Regions from separate parts of the Corynebacterium hiratae genome, predicted to be linked through region 2. Evidence: predicted binding sites of a transcription regulator. Region 2 holds the regulator's gene; each other region holds the start of a gene.
The links. The regulator LexA, encoded in region 2, represses DNA repair genes until DNA is damaged. The targets are predictions, from matches to a motif close to CGAACANNTGTTCG.

Region 1 (7,639 bases), on a different contig from region 2:
GCACGCCGTCGACCGCCTGGCGAGCCAGCTTGGTGGTCAGCTTGCCTTCCTTGACCAGCTCAACAACGCGAGCGACCTGCGCCGGGGTAATGCCGAGAGTGCTCAGTTCAACGCCAGCCTCATTGGCCTTACCGGTCAGGTAGGACACCCACCAGGAGCGGGCCTCGTCAGGAGTGGTGCCGGCTTCCACTGTTTCGATAATGAGATCGAGAGCGCCGGCGTTGACCAGGTCACGCATCTCCTCGTCCTTGAGGCCCCACTCCTCCTGGATGCGGGCGCGGCGAATCCACGGCATCTCCGGCAGGGTCTGACGGATTTCCTCGACCCACTCGCGGGAGACAATCACCGGCGGCAGGTCCGGGTCGTTGAAGTAACGGTAGTCCTCGGCGGTTTCCTTCGGACGGCCCTTGGAAGTCGAACCATCCGTTTCCTGGTAATGGCGGGTTTCCTGGACGATCTCGCCACCGTCGACAAGCACCTGCGCCTGGCGCTGCATCTCAAAGCGCACCGCCTGCTCCACCGAGCGCAGGGAGTTGATGTTCTTGGTTTCGGTACGGGTGCCGAACTCCTCCTGGCCCACCGGGCGCAGCGAAACGTTGGAATCCACGCGCATCGAGCCCTGATCCATGCGGGCATCGGACACACCCAGTGCCGCGACGAGCTCACGCAGAGCAGAAACATAGGCGCGGGCGACCTCGGGGGCGCGCTCGCCAGCACCAATGATCGGCTTGGTCACAATCTCGATTAGCGGGATGCCGGCACGGTTGCAGTCCACCAGCGAGGTCGTTGCGCCGTGAATGCGGCCATCGGCACCCCCCAGGTGGGTCAGCTTGCCGGTGTCCTCCTCCATGTGAGCGCGCTCGATCTCTACACGCCACTCAGTGCCGTCGTCGAGGACGACGTCGAGGTAGCCGTCGTAGGCAATCGGCTCATCGTACTGGGAGATCTGGTAGTTCTTCGGCTGGTCTGGGTAGAAGTAGTTCTTGCGGGCGAAACGCGAAGATTCCGCAATCTTGCAGTTCAGCGCCAGGCCGATCTTGATGGCGCCTTCCACACCCTTGGAGTTCACTACCGGCAATGCGCCCGGCAGGCCGAGGGACACCGGGTCCACGTTGGAGTTGGGGGCTGCGTTGAAGTTCGTGGGCGAGGTGGAGAACATCTTGGTCTCCGTATTGAGCTCCACGTGAACTTCCATGCCCATAACGGGTTCGAACTTTTCAAGGACCTCGTCATAGTCCATCAGGTCATACATCGCAGCAGTCATGCGTGCCATCTTAGTATGTCAGCGCGACACCGTGCGCAACCGCCTAACCCAACAAGGTGATGCCGTGCGTAATGAGAATCTTGGCTATCATCGCCGCCGGATACACCATGGCATAGCCCAAGGCGACGCGCTGGTCAGTGTTCGTCCGATTGTTCACGAAAGCGAGCACCGCCGGTTGGGTTTGCGCGCCCGCCATAGCACCCGCGGTCTTCGTGGCACCGACGCGCAGGAAGCGGCGCATGACGAGTGCGAATCCAGTCGCCACCAGCGTCGTGATGATCATGCCGAGCAGGAGAATCTTCCACCAGGCTCCACCCGTAAAGGCACCGGCGATTTCCCCGCCCGCGTTTGTTCCGGCCTGGGCCAAGAAGAGCAGCAGTCCGAGTTCGGAGAGGATTGTGTTGGCCGAGTGCGGCAGTGCTGTGACGGTATTGCCGATGCGCCCGATACGCGCCATGATCAACGCCACGATGAGGACGCCCGCGGCAGCACCAAGGCTAAAGGAAGAGCCGCCTGGGAGCGGGATTTCGAGGTGGCCCACGAAAACGCCGAGGGCCATGCCGAGGCCCAAAGACACCGGGTTGATATCTGTCAGACCTTGCGAGGAATCACCAAGAAAAGTGGAAATCTCCCGCAGGGACTTCTTGGAACCGACGACGCGCACGCGGTCGCCGAGCTCCACGATGTGTTCGGGGATAGCGACCTGGTCATTATCGGCGCGACGAACTCGCGAGATACGCGCGCCCCAGCGATCCGCCAGCTGGTTATTCAGCTCAGCGATGGTCAGGCCCGCCAAGCTGTGCTCGGAGATAGTGATGCGGCGAAAGTCCAACTCGTGGCGGTCATCATTGAGGATCTGCGGGGACTCGCGCCCGGCTCGCTCAATGATGTTGTCCAGGTCCTCCGGGGCACCAACGAGCGTGACCACGTCACCGGGGTGCAGCACGTCGAAGAATTTCGGCAAAACGATAAGGTTGCTGCCCACGCGGCGCAGGCGTGTTACCTGCACTTCCCCATTGCCAATATCAGCGATCTCCGCGACCGAGATCTCGCGTTGAATCTGCATGTGCTGGCGCGTGACGGGTGACAGGGTGTCGTCGTCATTGCCGGCGTCGCGAAGCACGAGCACCGTGGCACCGAGCATGCCGATGACACCGAACAGGTAAGCCACCGCGTAGCCCACTGTAGCCGAGCCCGGATCGCCCGTGGCTTCCGACGCCGCCGCCAACGCCGGGGTATTCGTCACCGCACCAGCAAAAGTACCAGCGATGGTGGCATTCGATAGCCCAAAGACATAAGTGCCCAACCCCCACGCGGCAAGCGCCGCGATGATGAAGACTCCGATCATCGACAGCACTGGGCCCGTGGCCGTCTTCAGCGACTTGAAGAAGGACACACCGGAGTTATTGCCAATGCCGAAGGCAAAGAGCACCAAGCCGAACATGCCCAAGATAGGAGGAACGGAGGCCTCCACCCCGGCAGCTGATGCGGCTGCTGAGAAGGCGATGCCGAGAAAAAGCACGGCCGCCGCGCCCAAGCTGATGCCCCGCGTCTTGATGCCGCCGAGTGCCATGCCGACACCTATGAGCAGAAACACCAAGAGGACCGGCTGCTCAGCCAGATAAGCTAATACGCTTGTCATCGCTACCTTTAGAAACTATGGATGAGCTAACGGTGGTGTTTAGCCAAACAGGGCCTGTGCGTTGGCATAACGCTTGGCCGGAACCACCTTCAGCTTGCCCACTGCGTCCTCGAGAGGCACGAGTTCAATGTTCTCGCCATGGAGAGCCACACACATGCCGGACTGGCCGTTGTGCGCAGCACGGGCGGCATGGGTGCCGTAGCGAGTGGCCAGCACGCGGTCATAGGCCGTCGGCGTACCGCCGCGCTGGATGTGACCGAGTACGGTGGTGCGCACGTCGTAGCCGGTGCGCTTCTTGATCTCATCACCGATAACCTGGCCAATTCCGTTGAAGGTCTGGTGGCCGAACTGGTCCACACCGCCCTCTTCGAAGTCCATGGTGCCTTCCTTCGGCAGCGCGCCCTCAGCGACGCAAACGATGCCGTACTTCTCACCCATCTGGAAGCGGCGCTCCATGGCCTTGGTGATATCGGCGATATCGAACGGAACCTCGGGGATCACCGTGTAGTGCGCACCGCCGGCCATGCCAGCGTGCAGCGCGATCCAGCCAACGTGGCGGCCCATAACCTCGACGATGAGGATGCGGTCGTGGGATTCAGCGGTGGTGTGGAGGCGGTCGATCGCGTCAGTCGCCACGGATACTGCGGTGTCAAAACCGAAGGTGTAGTCGGTAGCGTTGACGTCATTATCGATGGTCTTTGGCACGCCCACGACCGGGATACCGTTATCGGAGAGCCACTTGGCACCCTTGAGCGTTCCCTCACCACCAATGGCGATGAGTGCATCGACCTCAGCATCAGCCATGTTGGCCTTGATGGTGTCCAACCCAGCCTTGAATTTATCTGGGTGGAGGCGGCCGGTGCCAAGGATGGTTCCGCCGCGCAGGAGGATGCGGTCGATCTCTGCGTCGTCATAAAGGTCACGGCGGCGGTCTTCCATCAGACCAACCCAGCCGTCCTCGTAGCCGACGACCGTATCGCCGAACTCGTTGGATGCGGTACGAACGACCGCGCGGATAACAGCATTCAGACCGGGGCAATCACCACCGGATGTCAGTACAGCAAGACGCATGACATCCAATCTACTCGCTTCCCTATAGCCTCGCAGTTTCCGCTACCGCATGCAGGGTGTCGCGGAAGAAGAGCGAAGCCACACACCCCGCCGCTAGCATCGCAACGATGACCACGAGGGAATCCGCGGCCCCCGCTACCTGCATAACCGCTGACACGGCGGCCACTCCGATGACCGACCCCACCTGCCTGGACGTGTTATAGACGCCGGATGCCGCGCCCATGAGATCTGCGTCAATATCGCGCATCGTCGTCGCGGCGTTGGAACCCCAGATGAAGGACTGTCCCGCCCCCAGCGCCGCGCAGGGCAGGCACAACCACCAGGCCGACACTTCAGTCTGCATGAGGAACCACAGTGCGAAGAAGGTCGCAATCAGGATGCCGAAGCCCGCGACCGCCAAACGACGTGGGTGCAGCTTATCCGCCAGAATGCCCGCCAAGGGCGACACGCACAGAGAGACCAGCGCCATGGGTGTGACGATGATTCCGGCATCGCGCGCCGACATGTCCTGCTCGACCTGCAGCCACATCATGATTGGAATCATCATCGACGCCGCCATAAAGCCCATGGACACGATGGCTACTGAACCTGCGGAGTAGTTGCGGTCCTGAAACAGCACGAGCGGGACGAGCGCCGCCATCCCCCGGGCCGATTGCAGGCGCACGAAAATATACATGCCAAGCACACCAGCAAGGAGCAGGACCCAAATCCACCACGGCCAACCAGTCTCTGGGCCCTGTTGCACTGCGAAGACGAAGCACGTTAACGCGATAAACGACGCCCCCACTGAGACGAAGTCAATCTTCCCCATCGCCGTTGGCAAGGAAGGCACCCACAGGCCGGATAAGACGATTGCGGCGACAACAAAAGGAATATGAACCCAGAAAACAGCTTGCCAGCCAAATGCAGCGACGACGAAGCCACCCAAGAGCGGCCCGGCGAGCGTGGCCAAAGACCCAACCACTCCCCAGACGCCGAGCGCACGGCCGCGCCGCTCCCGCGCGAAAATACGGTTGATGACGGCCATAGTCTGGGGCATTTGAATCGACGCGCCGAAACCTTGCAAGGCTCTTGCTGCAATAAGAAACTCCACCGAGGGCGCTAGCGCGCACAGCAGCGCGCCGATGCCAAAGAGCCCGACGCCCAACTGGAACATTTTCTTCTGGCCGTAGATATCGCCGAGGCGGCCGGTAAACAACAGCGGCACGACCACGGCGAGCAGATAGATGGCGGAGACCCACAGCACCTGGTTGACATCGGCGTGGAACTCACGGCGGACGTCGGGAAGCGCGACGGCAATCATCGATTGGTCGAGCAAGGACATGAAAAAGCCCAGTGATAGCGCGGCCATGGCGAGCCACGCTTGCTTCTCCGACGGCGGCGTTCCTCCGAGTTTCATGCAGCGAAGTCTAGCCACCGCACGCTCACGCGGCCTAAACTGAGGCGCATGGGAATGATTGATATCAAGAAACCGCAGGACGTATCGACGGCAGCGACCGTCACGCTGGGACTTATCGGCGGCTGGCTCACCGCCCGGGAGACTGGCATTCGCCCGCTTGGCGGCGTGGTGCTTGCCGCCGCTGGCGTGTGGGCGGGCCGCAGCTGGTGGGCTAAGACGAACCCGGCCACTACCGTTGGCCTGGCGGCTCTGTACACCGGCGCTTTTGGCCTCTCTCACCCGCTAGCTAAGAAGATGGGCTCCTGGCCGGCAGTCCTGACCATCACTGCCGCGAGCGCCGGCGCTGCCTACGCGCTTTCCGACGCCAAGTAGATCCCCCACCCACGCCCCCTTCGCGCTGTCACTGACGGACGGAGGGGGCGTTTTGCGCTCTTGCACAGGCAAAGAATCCAACATCTCGCCATCGAATGTGCTGGCTAACACATGGTGGCTACCCCCGTTTATAGTAACGACTTGACACGAATTCACCACGAGCTATAGCCATACGGGGTGTGTGGCACTAGAATCATGGTTAGAACACTTCTTCTAACACATGTTTATCTCGGGGGAGATACCCATGACCACTGCCACACGCCCGCCAACCTTTTTCTTCTCAACTACTAACCCGAATAACCCACACGCCATAGCCCGCGCCACAGCACGACGAGCCACCTACAACACCTGGGTCGGGGCTATGCCCAGCCTGCAGGCTGATATCAACACCACCGCACTATCCCTGGTTGCTGCCTGGTCACTGCCCGAAGGCCACATCAAATCCGGCCTGCGTGCTATCCACCGCCTAGATAGCCTGCCGAAAGTCAAAGCCATACAAGACACCCACTGCCTGCTCGACATCGAGTCCCTCATTGCTATTGATCAACCCATGTCAGCACTGACAGCCTTAACAGATGAAACCCTAGACTTCATCGACACCCTCCTAGCTGACTTCTTCACCCCTTCTAAGCCCAATCAGGCTTTTCCCACACGTAGTCAAATCAGGCGCAAAGTCCGCGATATCTGCAAAACCCTCGATAACTCCATCGCCTACCAGGACACCCGCCCTAAAAATACATACCGGTTTTCTTCTAACGGCACCTCAGCCTGGTTAGAACTGCACTGTGATGAAGACACCGGCATTAAACTCGATGCCTTCATCCACCACACCGCAACCAAGCACGATCTGACGATTCCGGAGGCAGTCATAAAGCTGCTTTCCGGTGAGATTAAGCCACCAGCTACCGTGGTGTTACACACCTACCAGGCCTGCGATATTGAGGATGCACCAACCTTTATTGAAGGCTTCGGCTGGCGGGCTAAGCCGATGCCGCATGATAAGACCCGGGACTTAACCGGTGACGTCGCCGAAGCAGATGGCTACCAACCAGGAATCATCATGCGCAAACATGTCGAAGGCCGTGACGGGACCTGCCGGGTCGGCGGGTGCGGCAAACCAGCTTTCCTTAGCCAGTTGGATCATCGGCATAACTGGGCTGAAGGCGGGCCCACCCATCCGAAGAACCTGGCGTGTTTATGCCAGGGGCATCACAACATGAAAACCGATGGCAGCCTCAAATACCTGCTGGACCCCTACAGCGGGGATGTCATCTGGCTATATGAAGACGGCACCTGGACTATTACCGAAGCCGACGGGCCGCTAGCACCCAAGCAGAAACGGTGGGCACAGACCGTAGCCCAACACATCACCGCCACCAGGAAACGCGTACGCGAGCAAGCCCAACACTTAAAACAAGAACTCGACGACTACGCACAACAACAAGCCAAAGCCAAAGCAGAAGCCAAGCATGAGAGCAAGACCGACGCTGATGCCGGCACCGACGACATCCCCTTCTAACCCCGTCGTCGAATGAGACGACGAAAGCCGAAGGGCCCCGTCGTTTCAAACGACGAAACCCGCCCAAGGAAACCGAAAGGAAAAGAGAAAGACTACGAACCAGCAAACACACACCGTCGGATAAAACGACGAAGGCCGGCGGCCTCCCACGTCAGTGAAAGACCCCGGCTCATGCGCACTACGGGCTGGCCCGAAGTGTGTCTACTACTTGCGCCCTGCTTCGTAGGCGGCGCCGACCTTGTACAGGCGGTCATCCTTAAATGCCGGTGCCATGATCTGCAGGCCGGTGGGCAAGTTGGTGTCGGATGCCATTCCGGAAGGAACGGACATGCCGCACACGCCGGCGAGGTTCAACGGCAGGGTGCACAGGTC
Region 2 (7,639 bases):
ATCGTCGCAGTTGGCGCTGATCTCCGCTCGATTGAAGCGGGAACCCAGATCTTCGTAGACGGTTCGATGGGCACCGTGGCGCTGGGCGCGGATCGCGCTACCTCCCTCAAGGCGGTAGAAGAATACCGCGAGAAGGCAGCGCGAGTGGCCGAGTGGCGTGGCCCTGCCCAGACGAAGGACGGTCACCGCGTGCAGCTGTTGGCCAACGTGGCCGACGGGAACGCAGCTCGCATCGCCTCGGATTCGCAGGCAGAGGGGATCGGCCTGTACCGTACGGAGCTTTCCTTCCTCTCTGCCAGCGAAGAACCGACCGTGGAGGAGCAGGCACGCATCTACGGCAAGGTTTTCAACGCTTTCCCCGAATCCAAGGTCGTCGTTCGAACGCTCGACGCCGGATCGGATAAGCCGATTTCCTACGCCACGTTGGACTCTGAGGAGAACCCAGCCTTGGGTGTGCGCGGCCTGCGCATCGCCCGAAACAACGAGGCGCTTCTCACCCGTCAGCTCGACGCCATCGCACAGGCCGCCGAAAAGCGTGCTGATGGCGCTACCACTTGGGTCATGGCGCCCATGGTGGCCACGGCAGTAGAGGCGAAGTGGTTTGCCGAACTGTGTCGTGAGCGCGGGCTCATCGCCGGCGCGATGATTGAGGTGCCTGCAGCGGCCCTGATGGCCGATACCATCATGCCGCACCTCGATTTCGTGTCCATTGGTACCAACGATCTCACGCAGTACACGATGGCCGCGGACCGCCTATCGCCCCAGCTGGCCTACCTGACCGATCCGTGGCAGCCGGCCGTGCTGCGTTTGATCCAGCACACGTGCGTAGTGGGTCGCGATAATAATGTGCCGGTTGGTGTCTGTGGCGAGGCCGCCGCCGATCCCATGCTCGCTTGCGTGCTGACTGGCCTTGGCGTCACCTCGCTGTCCGCAGCGTCGACCGCAGTTGCGGGCGTTGGCGCACAGCTGGCTGAGCTCACACTCGAGCAGTGCCAGAAGATGGCGGAGGCGGCTATCAACGCCGAAAGCCCAGCAGATGCGCGATCCGCAGTGATTGCGCTGCTGGAGGAATACCAGACTGCCTAGTAGCTCTAGCTTGGTTTAGGCCGCTGCTGAAACAGGGAGGTGTGGTTCCCCGAGAGGCCCCTCGGGGAACCACACCGCCCTTACGCGGTCGTGGGATGAAACCGCCTATTTCTCCGAAGCGATAATCACGTCGATGCCGTGCTCGCGCAGGGCTTCGACGTAGGCGGCTGGAGCAGCGGCGTCCGTAATGACGACATCAATCTCATCGAGCGAGGCAAAGCTGACCAGATAGTCATTGCCGAGCTTCGACGAGTCACACAAGACGACGACGCGATGCGCGTTGGTAACAAAGGCCGACTTGATAGCTGCTTCCTGTGAGTCCGCCGTGGATAGCCCATGGTCGATGGTCAGGGCGTTGGTGCCGATGAAAGCAACATCTGCGCGCATCAGCGCCATGGTGCGAAGGGCGGTATCGCCGACGACGGCTTGGGTGATCGCGCGCACCGTGCCGCCTAGGAGCTGCACCTCGGAAACACCATTGCTGGCCAACGAGAGGGCGATCGGTAGGCTATTCGACACAATGCTGAACTGGCCAGCAGAATAGCGCTGTCCGATGAGGTCAGCGAGGGCGTTGGTGGTAGTTCCAGCGTCGATGAAGATACTGCCCCCGTCGGGAAGCTGCTCTAGTGCGGCGCGGGCGATAGCCATTTTCGCGCCCGTGGCGGAACGCTGACGAGTATCGAGTGTAAATTCTGCAGTCTGGAACGATTGGGAAGCAACCGCACCGCCATGAACGCGGTGGACAACTCCTTCCCGGTCTAAGACCGCGAGGTCGCGGCGAATCGTCTCAGCGGTAACATCGAAGCGTTCGGAAAGCTCAGTGACATTGACTCGGCCTTCGACGGCGGTCAATGACGCAATTTGTCGGCGACGCTCTTCTGCGTACATAGTTCCTCCCAGTGAAGTTTGCCTGTGGTAGTCGCTGCGCCCGGCGGTGATAATAAGTGGGGCCGGGGCATGTGAGCGAAGAGAGCAACGAATGTTGCGGCGATGCTTCTATTGTCCCACTGAATGCGAACAAAACGGAACCAAACAAATAAAAGCTCACATTGCTGGCGGCAAACGTGCGAGAAAAACAATGTTTATACTGCATGTTTGCAAATGTGTGATGTCGGACGCTTAAACGGCGCGATTCGGACATGTACACACACAAGGGGGTAAAAAGAAAAAATCCCTCCCTCCAGTTCGCCCGCACCGAGTGGAAATAAGCGGTGGCGTGGGCAACCGGTTGGGGGAGGGATAGTTGTGGCTTAGGGGTGCCTAAAGCTTGCGGAACACCGATACAACCTTGCCCATGATTTCGGCCTCATCGCCCTTGATGGGAGCGTAGGCGTCGTTGTGGGGGAGGAGCCACACTCCAGAAGAATCGCGGTGGAACTCCTTTACAGTTGCTTCTTCGCCTTCGAGGAGTGCAGCGACGAATTCGCCTTCTTCGGCGACGGACTGGGAGCGGATAATAACCCAATCGCCATTGAGGATTCCGGCGTCCTGCATAGAGTCGCCGACGACCTGCAGCATGTAAAGCTCGCCGCTTCCCAGGATCTCACCTGGCATGGGGAAGTAGCCGTCGATGTTTTCTTCGGCGGTGATAGGAGAGCCCGCGGCGATGCGGCCGACTACTGGGATGTAGTTCGGCGTTGCTGCATCCTCGGGGACGTCGGGAGTGGACTGCCCTGCTGTGGTGTTGGCCTGCCCGGCTTTGCGGCCCGGCTTCTTTGGATCGTCGGCGCCGGGGAAGTGGCGCACATCAACGGCGCGCGGCTTGTTTGGATCGCGGCGAAGAAAGCCCTTCTCCTCTAGTTGCTTCAACTGATAGGCCACGGAAGACGTGGACTGTAGGCCTGTTGCATCGCCGATTTCTCGAATGCTTGGCGGGTACCCGCGCAGCATGACAGCGTCATGGATGACTTCCAAGATGCGGCGCTGACGGGCGGAAAGTGAGTCGAGGGTAGGTTGGTCGCTTCGCTTCGGCTTGCGGGGCATTCTTACTCCTTGGGCTATCGGTGTGCGCAAAACAGCGCGTCGGGTTGAGGCGTGCAGGACGCTGGTGGGCATCGCGGTGACGTCTCGTTGGTTGCTCATCGTGGCGTGCGCCGTATTGGTGTTTCCGTTTCCTTTTTAGCACGTAAAGAAAAAATGTTCGACTAACGCCGCTTGGATGTGGACAAACTTTCGAGCGCCTGCTATAAATCGAACATACAGACCAAATCGAACGGTTGGTCGATGGAAGTGTTCGACGATGTCGAACCTCGCTCTTACACTTCAGGCATCACCACAATGAAGAAGAAGTCCTGGAAAGGAACTGTCATGGCCATTGCACTTAATACCAGCTCTGCTCTGCATGGAGTAACTCCCGAGAAGTCCGGAAAGGGTCCTGTGCTCGTCCCGCCCGCGGCCGTGTGGGAACCTGAGCGGTGTCACTCGTTCGCGTTAACGCGTGAAAGTGGTTTGTCGCGTGTTCGAACGCTCGAGCCGAGAGATAGAACACAGGGGCGCACAGATCGAATAGGGGATTCCTCAGTTTCATACCAGCGTGCTGCGTCCCTACCTCGCCGTAGCGGCTCGAACGTAGGTAACTATGTTCTTGGAGCAGTTTTCGGTGCAGCGGTATTTATCGGCACCGTGTGGGGTGGTCTTAGTATTGATGGTGAGGCCCCTAGCGCTAGCGGTGCATCAGCCACAGCGGTTGTTTCTTCGCGCTAGACTTCCCGAGGGGCCGGAAGGCGTCTGCGCAGCGGTCGAGAGGAAGGATACGGCACAGTGTATTGCCCGTTCTGTCACAACGAACAGTCACGAGTGATTGACTCCCGAGTGATCGACAGTGGAACGTCAATTCGCCGACGTCGCGAGTGTGCTGCGTGCCGAGGCCGGTTTACCACCATCGAGAAGGCTGTCTTGTCGGTGGTCAAACGTAATGGCTTGGCCGAGCCTTTCAGCCGGGACAAGCTAATCCGCGGCGTGAAGCGCGCGTGCCAGGGGCGGGATGTTAGCGATGATGCCTTGAAAAAGCTTGCGCAAGAGGTCGAGGAAACCGTGCGCAGTCACGGATCGTCACAAGTCAACGCCAACGATATCGGCCTCGCTATCTTGGAACCCCTGCGTGACCTCGATGAGGTGGCCTATCTGCGCTTCGCCTCGGTATACAAGTCTTTTGAGAGCGCCGACGACTTTGAATCCGAAATTCGCCTCATGCGCCGGCGCGACCGCGACAGCTTCTAACGTTTTAGCGCAGCTTGTCCGCGGCTTTTTGGATTCTCCGCACGGACACCGCATGCGCGGTACCCAGGCGTTGTGCGAAGAGCGATACGCGCAACTCCTCGATCATCCAGTAGATGTCCTTGACCTCACGGGTCTTCTCGCGGCCGGCGGGCAGCGTGCGTAAACGATTGTTCAGATATGCCTTCGCTTCGTCGACATCGGCTTGGCGGTCGGCATCCCGATCCGTGTCTAGATTCATGTCCTCGAGCCTGATGCGCGCGGCTTGGATATAACGCGGCAGGTGGCGAAGGTGCTGCATGCCGTGCATAGTGATCGCATTCGGGGGCAACAAGAACTTCAGCTGATCGCGAATATCATCGATTGCCGGCCCCTCCCACTGTTTGAGCTCAGCGTTGAGGTTCGAATACTCTGCCAAACCAGGTGCGATCGCGACCACCGCCTGGCGGACGCGGCCTGGCACCTCCGGTTTAACCGCGTTGAGAAGAGTGGTGAATTCACCAGGACTTCGTACCGGCCCGCCCTTCTCCATCATGATGTCGCGTACTGCGGCGACCCGAGCATCGTTGACGAGACCTTCGGCCCCGCCGTGCGGGTAGGCGTCGACAGCAACCCGCTGCTGCAGGGGTAGACCCTTGACCATATGCTGCGTGTTTACGGAAATCTCTCGGAGTAGCAGCGTCAGGGTGGTGGTGATCATGGAGGCGTCGGCAGCCGCCTTGGTTGGATGCACCTTCAGCGCCACGCCCTCCTTCGTAGCCACAAGCGCAGGATAAGCGGTGACCTCATGTCCATCGACCACCGTGGTCACTTCCTCATCGATAGCGCCCAGCGTGTCTTCCGACCATTCCTTGACGGAAGCGGATTCGGCGGCGCGGCCGACGCGCGACACGGAGGAAGAGATATGCCCGGCTTGGCGTTGCACGAGCGCCGTCAAATCGCGGTCGGAATCGATAATCTTGCCCCGCTTGTCCACTGCGGCATAGTTCATGCGCAAATGGGGCGGGAGCTGATCAGGGCGGAAATCAGCCGCGTTGATACCCTGGCCGCCCATGTCCCGCAACACCGCTGCGAGCTGGTCGATGAGCGCTCCTTCATAGGGAAGGAGCTTGGGCAAGGCCCGCTCAGCGAACTCGGGGGCCGGAACCACAGTACGGCGCAGCGCTTTCGGTAGCGAGCGGATCAGCTCAGTGACAAGCTCTAGACGCAGGCCCGGCACGAGCCAGTCGAATCCCTCAGTATCCAATCCAGCCAGCAGGGGAACTGGAACCCTGAGCGTGACGCCGTCAAGCGGGTCACCTGGCTCGAACTTATAGGTCAGGTCGTAATCGATGCTTCCCTTCAACCACCGATCCGGGAAGGCGTCCTCGGTGACATCGTGGTCATCCTCGAGGAGTGCTTCTGGGTCGAAGTCCAGAGAATGCTTGTTTTTCTGTTTCTTCCACCACGAGTCAAAGTGCCGGGCAGTGGTCACAGATTCCGGGATGCGCTGATCGTAGAAGTCGAAGAGCGTGTCCTCGTCCACAACGAGGCCGCGGCGCCGTGCTTTTTCCTCGTATTCGGAAGCCTCGGCAAGCTTGCGCTTGTTGTCGTGGAAGAAGTTATGGTGGGTGGTCCAGTCGCCGTCGACAAGCGCATTGCGGATGAACATGTCACGTGCCGCAACGGGATCGACGCGATGGTAGGGAACGGTTCGATCGGCCACCACAGTGACACCGTAGAGGGTCGAGCGCTGGGTGACTACCGCAGAGCCTCGCTTGCGCGACCATGTCGGGTCCGAATAGTTGTGCTTGAGCAGGTCCTTGGCCAGCTTTTCTACCCAAGCGGGGTCGATGGCCGCTACGTCGCGGGCCCACAAACGTGAGGTCTCCACCAGCTCGGCCGCCATGAGAAACTCTGGCGGTTTCTTTGCTAGTGCTGATCCGGGGAAGATGAGGAAGCGGGTATTTCGTGCGCCAATGAACTCCTTAGAGTTTCCATCGCGTGCGCCGATATTGGACAGCAAGCCAGACAGCAGGGACATGTGGATGTCATCCGCGCGGCGCTCGGTGCTCTCCTGGGTCGTCCACCCGAGCTGCTTAGCGACATCCCTGAGTTGTCGAACCAGATCAAACCACTCGCGGATGCGCATGTAATGCAAGAAGTCAGCCTTCATCCGCTTACGGAAAGCATTGCCGCTCATCTCATCGCGAGCTTCTTGGACAAAGTCCCACAGGTTGAGCATCGCCATAAAGTCTGAGGACTTGTCCTTAAAGCGAGCATGGGCCTGGTCGGCTTGGGCCTGTTTGTCGATGGGGCGCTCACGCACATCCTGGATTGTCATGGCGGCAACGATGACCATGACGTCGTGGAGGCATCCGGAGGTGTTGGCTTCAACGAGCATGCGAGCCATGCGCGGGTCGACGGGGATGCGGGCAAGATCCCGCCCAATGCGTGTCAGCACCGGCAGCCCGTCCTTCTCTTTTCCTTCTAGGGCGCCCAGCTCGTGGAGGAGCAGCAGGCCGTCGCGTACGGCTTTGGGCTCTGGGGCCTGGACGAAGGGGAAATCAGCGATGTCTCCGAGACGCAGCGAAATCATCTGGAGAATAACGCTGGCTAGGTTAGTGCGCAGAATCTCAGGGTCGGTAAACTCCGGCCGGGAGAGGAAATCCTGCTCGCTATACAGGCGGATGGCAATGCCATCGGCCACGCGACCACACCGGCCTGAACGCTGGTTAGCGCTGGCTTGGGAAATCGGCTCGATGGGCAATCGCTGAACCTTAGTACGGGTGGAGTAGCGCGAGATACGTGCGGTTCCGGTATCCACAACATAGCGAATGCCCGGCACCGTCAGGGAGGTTTCGGCGATATTGGTGGAGAGCACGATGCGGCGCCCCTTGTGTGAGCGGAAAACGCGATGTTGCTCTTGGTTGGACAGGCGCCCAAAGAGCGGAGTGACTTCCACGTTGCGCCAATGACGCCCCTCAATCGCTTCCATTGCATCGCGGATATCGCGCTCGCCCGGGAAGAAGCACAGGATATCTCCTTCCCCTTCCGCCATGAGCTCCTCGATGGCTTCACACAGGGCGTCCAGTGGATCGAGATCAATAGTCTTTCCCCCCGACTCGACTTCGAGGGGACGGTAGCGGATTTCTACCGGGTAGGTGCGCCCCGACACCTCAATGATCGGCGCAGGCTTCCCTTCAGCGTCAGCGAAGTGTTCGGCGAAACGCTCCGGATCGATCGTCGCGGAGGTGATAATGACCTTGAGATCCGGGCGCTTGGGAAGCAGCCTCTTGAGATAGCCGAGGAGAAAATCGATATTGAGGGACCGCTCGTGGGCCTCATCAATAATGAT
Region 3 (7,639 bases), on a different contig from region 2:
ACTCTACCCCACTTTCCCCCACCTCCCACACCTTTATCACCGCAACAATCTGCGTGTCGCAATAACATTGCAGATAAAAGGCAGTTTTTCCAGTGGGAAGTTTTCCCAGACTCCCCTTGACACACCCCCTCAAACAGGCCCATTTCCACGTATTCACTCACGCAACTTTGACCCCTTAGCATGCAATTTTCCCCACCACCCCCATATTCCTGACGTTTTCGCCTTCCCACCACGCTCCAAAGGGCCTCTAGACCGACATTCCCCGACCGGCACGTAGTACAGGTGGGGCAAAGTGGGGGAAATCCGGAAATCGCACGAAAAGTCTCCCCTCCCCGCGCAAAATGCCCGCACAAGTTTTTAGAAACATTGCGTCGCCATGATAGCAACATCATGTTGCCATCTTGCGGCACTCAGGGTGACACGCCAACCTACTTTCACCCCACACACTAGGAAGTTCCTTCATGTATCTAGCTTGGCGCGAGATGCTCTTCGCGCGTACCCGATTCCTCCTCATGGGCGTCGTCCTCGCACTCATGTCCATGCTCGTCGTTATCATCTCCGGTCTCACAGCAGGCTTGGTCAACGACGGCGTCTCCAGCCTCAAGGCGATGGAGAGCAACGTCATCGCTTTCGCCGATGGCACGCAGAAAGACTCTGCATTCACCCGCTCCGTTGTCGATGCCTCCGATGCCGAGTCCTTCTCTCAACTAGAGGGCGTGGACCAAACCACCCCCTTGGGCCTGACCATTGCTAACGCCCACAACCAGGACGGCACGGCGGTGGACCTCACGCTCTTCGGAGTAGAACCTGACTCCTTCATCGCACCGGCAGGCTTGCCCCCAATCGACACCGCCCGGACAGACGGCAAGCCCAGCAACACGAAACACGACATCATCCTGTCCTCCACCCTGCAGGACGAGGGGATCGAGGTGGGCGACACCATCACCCTCGACCGCTTGGATATCCCCCTCAGCGTCATCGGGTTCACCGACAACCAGCGAACCTTCGGCCACGTCGACGTGGCCTACCTGCCGCTCGATATCTGGCAAGAGGTTCACGCCGGCGGGCGCCACGGCGAAGCTGTCACCCCAGAGGCCTATGAGGAAGCATCTGTCATCGTCGCTCGCACGGCGGATAAGCCCGATACCGATGCTCTCACCGAGCGCTCCGGCCTCGACGTTCGAACTCTCAAAGAGAGCTTCGACTCCTCCCCCGGCTACACCGCCGAAATGATGACCCTTTCCATGATCACCTGGTTCCTCTATGTCATTGCCGCGCTCGTTACCGGCGCCTTCTTCCTCGTGTGGACCATCCAGCGCGCCGGCAATATCGCCACCCTTCGCGCAATGGGCGCCACCAAGAGCTTCCTGCTGCGCGATAGCCTCGGCCAAGCGGTGGTCATCCTCCTCGTATCAATCCTCGCCGGCGCACTCATCGCCGTTGGCCTGGGCAGCCTCCTAGAGAAAACGGCTATGCCCTACGCCACCGAATTCAGCGCTGTCATCAATGGCGGTCTCATTCTCTTCGTCGCCGGACTGCTCGGCGCCTTCGTTGCCGTCGTCCGCGTTACCCGAACCAACCCCCTCGCAGCCCTAGGAGAAAACCGATGAGCCACGCTTTGGAACTGAAAGACGTCACCGTCAGCTACAGCGACGGCGATTCACACGTTAAGGCACTGAATTCCGTCGATCTCACCGTCGAGGCAGGCGAATTCGTTGCCGTGGTTGGCCCCTCCGGCTCCGGAAAGTCCACACTGCTCGCGGTCGCGGGCGCTTTGACAACGCCCGATTCCGGCCAAGTCCTCGTCGCGGGCGAGGACATCGTGCCGCTGGGCGACTCCGAACTGGCGCAGATCCGCCGCAACCACATCGGCTTCGTCTTCCAGTCCTCTGGCAATCTCCCGTCTGCACTGACGGCGGAGGAGCAGATCGAATTGGCCAGCAAGGTCATCGGCAAGACTGGGCGCTACTCCAGCGCCGAGCTGCTGGAGAAGGTCGGCATGGCGCATCGCGCGAAGCACCGGCCCGGCAGTCTTTCCGGCGGTGAGCGCCAGCGCGTCGGTATCGCGCGCGCACTTGTGGGCGATCCACAGGTGCTGCTCGTCGACGAACCCACTGCTGCCCTCGATCGCGCACGGTCCCAAGAGATCGTGGCGCTGCTAGCCAAAGAATGCCACGATTTCAACGTCGCGGGTGTCATGGTCACCCACGACTACGACGTTCTTGGTCACTGCGACAAGGTCTATGAAATGGTCGATGGCCGCTTGACCCCGTCCGCCAAGTAGGCACCAGAATGGAAAAAGAATGCGCAGCTTAACGTAGACTTAGCGCATGCCGAAGATCACTGAAACGACAGTAGCCGAGCACCGCGCCGTCCAGCACCGCGCGGTGCTCGAGGCTGCCGAAAGGTTGATCGTCAACAACCACGGGGCAGTTCCTACCTTGGCGGAGGTCGCTGCGGAAGTAGGCCTTGCCCGCCCCAGCGTTTATCGCTACGTCTCATCCCAACACGATTTGTTGGTGCAGCTGCTTATCCAGGCCACACAAACGTGGAATGAACAGCTCGAAGCTGCCATGCAGGTGGCCCCTCCAGAGCCGACAGAACGCATCCATGCTTACGTGGACGCCACTCTCGAACTTTTCCTCCATGGCACGCACGGCCCCCTCATGACCGCCGCGCAGCACTTCCCCCAGGCTTTTGCGGATGAGGCGGTGCAGCAGTCACATGGTGGCTTTGCATCGATCGTTAACGAGTTCTGCCCTGGTGTTTCCAAAGCGGATATCTCGCTGCTCAACGCCGCCATCGTTCGCGCATCAGAATTGGCAGACCGCTCGCCCGAGCAGCTCCCGGGCATAACGCAAACCCTGTACGCCATGGCCAATGTCATCGTGCCACAGCCCTCCGACTCACAATAGAGCGAAGGGCTGCTGGTGGGTTTCTAGCGCTTAGTTTCCTTCGAAACGGCGGCGGAAGTTATCTTCAAGGCGGTTTCCAACGTCACTGCCAGCCTTCTTGGACTGCTTGTTGCGCCGCTTAGCGGATGCTGGTGCGCCGGCGGCAACCAGAGAATCTTCCGAATTTCCGCGCAGCATCCACACCCCGGATCCAAACATGACCAAAAAGCCAAGTACGGAGAGGATAACGAACCACAGGGACTGCTGGGCCAACGCGATTCCGCCCACCATCATGCACAGACCGACAACGATTAAGGCCACCCCACGGAGGGTGATGGCACCCGAGTTGCCGCCGAAAGAAGTTTCACCGGACACAGACGCGCCAAAATCAGGATCGTTGGCCAGCAACGATTGTTCAATTTCACGCAGCGCTTGCTGTTCGTGCTCAGAAAGGGCCACAGCGTCCTCCGTAATGATTTGGGTTTAGGTAGTGGAACTGGGAACTATGTTTACTACCTCTATAACGTCAAGGATAGCGAGATAGTTCCCACAAAGACAGTCCATAGTTTTTGGGCATCCTTGCGCCCCTGCTACCGGAGCAATCACGCCCTCACTAGGCGGCCAGCCCACCGAAGCCCAGCTCAGATTCGGTCGCGTCCACGTAACGTGTGGCAAGCGCCAAGTACTGGTAGACCGTATCCGCAGCGGGCACCGGATCCATTCCGGAGGCCACGCGCGAGCGCACGCGGGAATAGTCTGTGAATTCTGCGGCCCATTGAGCATCCGCCGGACCGATAAGAGCTACCTGCTCCCATGCAGAGGTAGGCAAGCGCCGACGGCGCGACACCGCAGACGCCGCCACACGCGCGCCCGCAGCACGCAGCGAGGCGCGGTACGCCATTTCAAGAGCGTCCTCGAACCGCCCCTCCGCAGCGCTACGGCGCGCATCCACCAACAGATCCAACGCTTGACCGAGGAAGCGGTCACGGCGCACACGCTGCATCGCCTCCCTGTTCCGGCCCCGAGCCGCTGCCGTTGCTGAAATTACCTGTGCCATGACCTCTCCTCCTTGGGCTGCTTCCTGAGCTTGTCAATGAAGACTGTGCTGTTGACTTTCTACTGCTGTTCGCTGATGAGACTCACCGTAAAACCACCTTCGTACATCCACCTCTAATTTTAGTTCATGTGTTCGATTTAAGCAATAGGGATGGGCGATATTTCTTCTCTTTTCGAACACGTACTCCGACTCCTCGGCGGTTGGATGTGCAGAAGATAGTTTCTCTGTGCGCTTTCACATGCCTGAAGAATCTGCTGTTATTAGAGATGTGAGTTACACGCTGCGCCGCCTAAGCCCCCAAGAGTTCGCCATTGCTGTCCCGCGCTTGGTGGATATCTACATCGCGGCAATGGGCTACAGCCAGTCAGTGCGCGACGTCTCCATCTCGCGGTGGCGCGCAGATCTCATACGCCCAGGGTTTTCCTGCGTCGTGGCCACCACCGACTACGGAATTGCAGGCTTTGCCTACGGCTTCCTTGGCTCTCCGGACACTTGGTGGGACAAACAGCTTCGCCGAGCGCTCACCGCCAGTGGCGGACCAACCCCGGAACAAGAAGACATTCTCCACAACTATTTCGAACTGGCGGAGATTCACGTGCTGCCTGGAGAACAGGGCCGCGGCTTAGGGCGCGCACTGCTCGAAGCCTTGGCGTGGAACCTTCCCGCGCGCTACATCCTGCTTTCCACTCCGGAAGTTCCCAACGAGGCAAACTCCGCCTTCGGCCTCTACCGCAAGATGGGATTTAGTGATTTCCTTCGCCAGCTCTACTACCCCGCCGATGCACGCCCCTTCGCCATCCTGCAATCGACGGTGCCGCTGACACCAGCCGACACCGCTTAACCTGGCGGCAATCCGGCATAGCTACCCAGGTAAAGTAGCAGGCGTGACTACACCGCAGATACCTTCCTTGAACGACATCCCCGCAGCCGTGCGCGAGGAGCTTAAGCTTTTCTTGGACAGTCAGCGCGACGCCATCGCGGCCATCGGCTCTCCGGTGGCCGACGCGATCTCCTATTTGGATTCCTTCGTCCTGGACGGCGGCAAGCGCATTCGCCCCCTCTACGCGTGGGCAGGTTTTGTCGGTGCGCACGGGCTCGACGGCACTGAGTCCCCGCAGGCAATGCTCCGCGCTGCCTCGTCCTTGGAGTTCATTCAGGCCTGTGCACTTATCCACGACGACATCGTGGATGCTTCCGATACCCGGCGCGGCAACCCCACTGTCCATCGCGGCGTTGCTGCTCGCCACCGCGAGCTCGGGCTCAGCGGCGACGCTGATTTCTTCGGGCAATCGCTGGCCATCCTCATCGGTGACATGGCCCTGGTCTGGGCGGAAGACATGCTTCAAGATTCCGGCCTGAGCCCCGAGGCACTGGCGCGCGCCCGCGCACCATGGCGGGCAATGCGCCGCGAAGTCATCGGCGGCCAGATTCTGGACATCTCCCTGGAAGCCGCCGGCTCCGAGGACGCCACGTTGGCGGACTCGGTGAACCGGTTCAAGACTGCCGCGTACACCATCGAGCGCCCCCTCCATCTGGGCGCCGTTATAGCGGGCGCACCCGAGAAACTCGTTGCTGCCTTCCGCGGTTACGGCCAGGACATCGGCGTCGCCTTCCAGCTGCGCGATGATTTGCTCGGCGTCTTCGGTGACCCGGCTATCACCGGCAAGCCCGCCGGAGACGACCTGCGCGAAGGCAAGCGCACGGTTCTGTTGTCGCTGGCCCTACAGCGCGCGGACGCCACCGATCCCGCAGCCGCCGCTGAGCTTCGCCGCCTCATCGGGCAGACGGAGGACCCCGCAGACATTGCCCGCATGGCGCAGATCATTGCTGATTCCGGTGCGCCGGACGTCGTCGAGCAGCGCATCAGCGATCTCACGCGTTCCGGCCTCGACCATCTGCACAACGCACAGGTTGACCCCGAGGTCACGGCGGTCTTGGAAGAACTTGCCCACAAGTCCACGGCCCGCCGGATGTAGCATGGCCCGCTCCGCATCCACGCGCGTGCCCCTGCGCATTCCCCATCCCCTGCCACTGGGCATCGTCTCTGCGATCGTCCTGGCGCTCGCCTCCTTCTCCGGCGGCGCGACCCGGAATCGCGGAGGTTTTCTTGAGGCGCTCAACATCAGCTTCCTTGCCTATGGCCACGGCCGCAACATTGGCATGGTCCTCTACTGGATTGGCCTGTTTGGCCTCGTCGCCGCATGGGTGTTGGCGGGCCGCCACTTCATCGCCCCACAGCTCAAGAACCCGCAACCAGACGGCGCATTGGCAGACATCCGCCGGATGTTGATCTGCTGGGTCACCCCGCTGCTGTGCGCCGCACCGCTGGCTTCCCGGGACGTGTACTCCTACCTCATGCAAGGCGCGATGGTACGCGATGGTTTCGACCCCTACGTCGAGGGCGCAGCCGTTAACCCCGGCCCCTTCCTGCTCGAGGTCTCTCATGACTGGCGCAACACCACTACGCCCTACGGGCCGCTACACCTGTGGATGGGCAACGGGGTAACCCACCTGGTGGGCGATAACGTTGCTGCGGGCATCATCGTCTACAAGGCAATTTCCGTCCTTGGTTTTGCAGCCATCGCCTGGTCAATTCCACGCCTAGCCCGAAGCATTGGCGGTGATCCCGCCCTAGCGCTCTGGTTGGGAGTGGCGAATCCGGTGATGATTTTGCACCTCATCGGCGGCATGCACAACGAATCAGTCATGGTGGGGCTGGTATCGCTGGGCCTTCTCGCTGCTGTGCACCACAAGTTCCACCTCAGCCTCATACTCGTTGGCGTGGCAGTGTCCCTCAAGGCCACCGCCGTCTTCGCCGCGCCCTTCATCGTGTGGCTCATGCTGCACCATTGGGCGCCGAAGGGAACGAAGCCGCTCAAGCGCGTCGGGTTCTTTCTACTATCCGGCGTTATCGCCGTGGCGGAGGTCGCGTTGGCGGTGGCGGCGATCACGTGGGCGTCGGGAAGCTCGTGGGGTTGGCTGTCGCAGATCAGTGGCAACTCGAAGGTCATCAACCCCCTGGCCGGCCCCACCTTGCTTGCCGATATTCTCGTTCCGCTCATCCAGGTCTTCTCCCCCGACACCACCTATAACGGCGTGCTCACCGTACTGCGCTCGGCCGCGATGCTTCTGATGCTCCTGGGCCTTGTCCTTGTGTGGTGGTGGGGGCGCACGGGCGTGCGCCGTGCCATTGCCGCCACGGCCGCGGCCTACCAGGTGGCGTTCGTCTTCAACTCCGTGACGCTGCCGTGGTACTACGCCTCGGTGCTCACGCTCATGGGAACCTTCCGCCCACCACTACCGCTCATCAAGCTCACCACCGGCGCAGCTCTCTTTATTGGTGTGGCCTTCGCCGGCGACGGCAATCACCAGCTCTACAACTGGTTCTGGGTGATTGCGATGGTGGTCGTGGCATGGTTGGCCACGCAATGGATTTTCGACGGTGTTCCACGCACCACCGCTGAACCGAATGCGGCAGGTGCGACGACAGCGCCTAAAACGCCGAAGCCTGCGCGCGCCGAATAACCTCCCGCGCGAGGTGGCCGTGCAGCGCGTCGATGGGGCGGCCCGGTAGGGACTCGTCCTCGGTAAAAAGATGCGCCAGGATCTCGTTGTCACCCCAGCCGTTGTCCGAAAGAACAGTGATGACGCCGGACACGTGCTTGGAAATGACGCCCTTGGCATTGAA

Region 1: FME68_RS00525 (HNH endonuclease signature motif containing protein) is a predicted target of LexA. The motif match lies at 5,962-5,975, and genes of this name have one in related genera.
Region 3: FME68_RS03435 (SAV_6107 family HEPN domain-containing protein) is a predicted target of LexA. The motif match lies at 4,073-4,086, and genes of this name have one in related genera.

Annotation. Positions count from the first base shown of each region.
Region 1 covers NZ_VIOG01000001.1:123,206-130,844, reverse strand. Annotated here, with positions in the region: gene gatB (Asp-tRNA(Asn)/Glu-tRNA(Gln) amidotransferase subunit GatB) at 1-1,264, opposite strand, end outside; gene FME68_RS00545 (aspartate:alanine exchanger family transporter) at 1,308-2,906, opposite strand; gene FME68_RS00540 (6-phosphofructokinase) at 2,946-3,977, opposite strand; gene FME68_RS00535 (MFS transporter) at 4,000-5,376, opposite strand; gene FME68_RS00530 (hypothetical protein) at 5,425-5,748, shown strand; gene FME68_RS00525 (HNH endonuclease signature motif containing protein) at 5,993-7,267, shown strand; gene gatA (Asp-tRNA(Asn)/Glu-tRNA(Gln) amidotransferase subunit GatA) at 7,472-7,639, opposite strand, start outside.
Region 2 covers NZ_VIOG01000005.1:70,296-77,934, forward strand. Annotated here, with positions in the region: gene ptsP (phosphoenolpyruvate--protein phosphotransferase) at 1-1,086, shown strand, start outside; gene sugR (transcriptional regulator SugR) at 1,192-1,974, opposite strand; gene lexA (transcriptional repressor LexA) at 2,347-3,069, opposite strand; gene nrdR (transcriptional regulator NrdR) at 3,847-4,305, shown strand; gene hrpA (ATP-dependent RNA helicase HrpA) at 4,310-7,639, opposite strand, start outside.
Region 3 covers NZ_VIOG01000003.1:98,801-106,439, reverse strand. Annotated here, with positions in the region: gene FME68_RS03455 (ABC transporter permease) at 462-1,610, shown strand; gene FME68_RS03450 (ABC transporter ATP-binding protein) at 1,607-2,284, shown strand; gene FME68_RS03445 (TetR/AcrR family transcriptional regulator) at 2,331-2,915, shown strand; gene FME68_RS03440 (DUF3040 domain-containing protein) at 2,946-3,353, opposite strand; gene FME68_RS03435 (SAV_6107 family HEPN domain-containing protein) at 3,508-3,951, opposite strand; gene FME68_RS03430 (GNAT family N-acetyltransferase) at 4,220-4,792, shown strand; gene FME68_RS03425 (polyprenyl synthetase family protein) at 4,836-5,927, shown strand; gene FME68_RS03420 (alpha-(1->6)-mannopyranosyltransferase A) at 5,929-7,476, shown strand; gene FME68_RS03415 (Rv2175c family DNA-binding protein) at 7,445-7,639, opposite strand, start outside.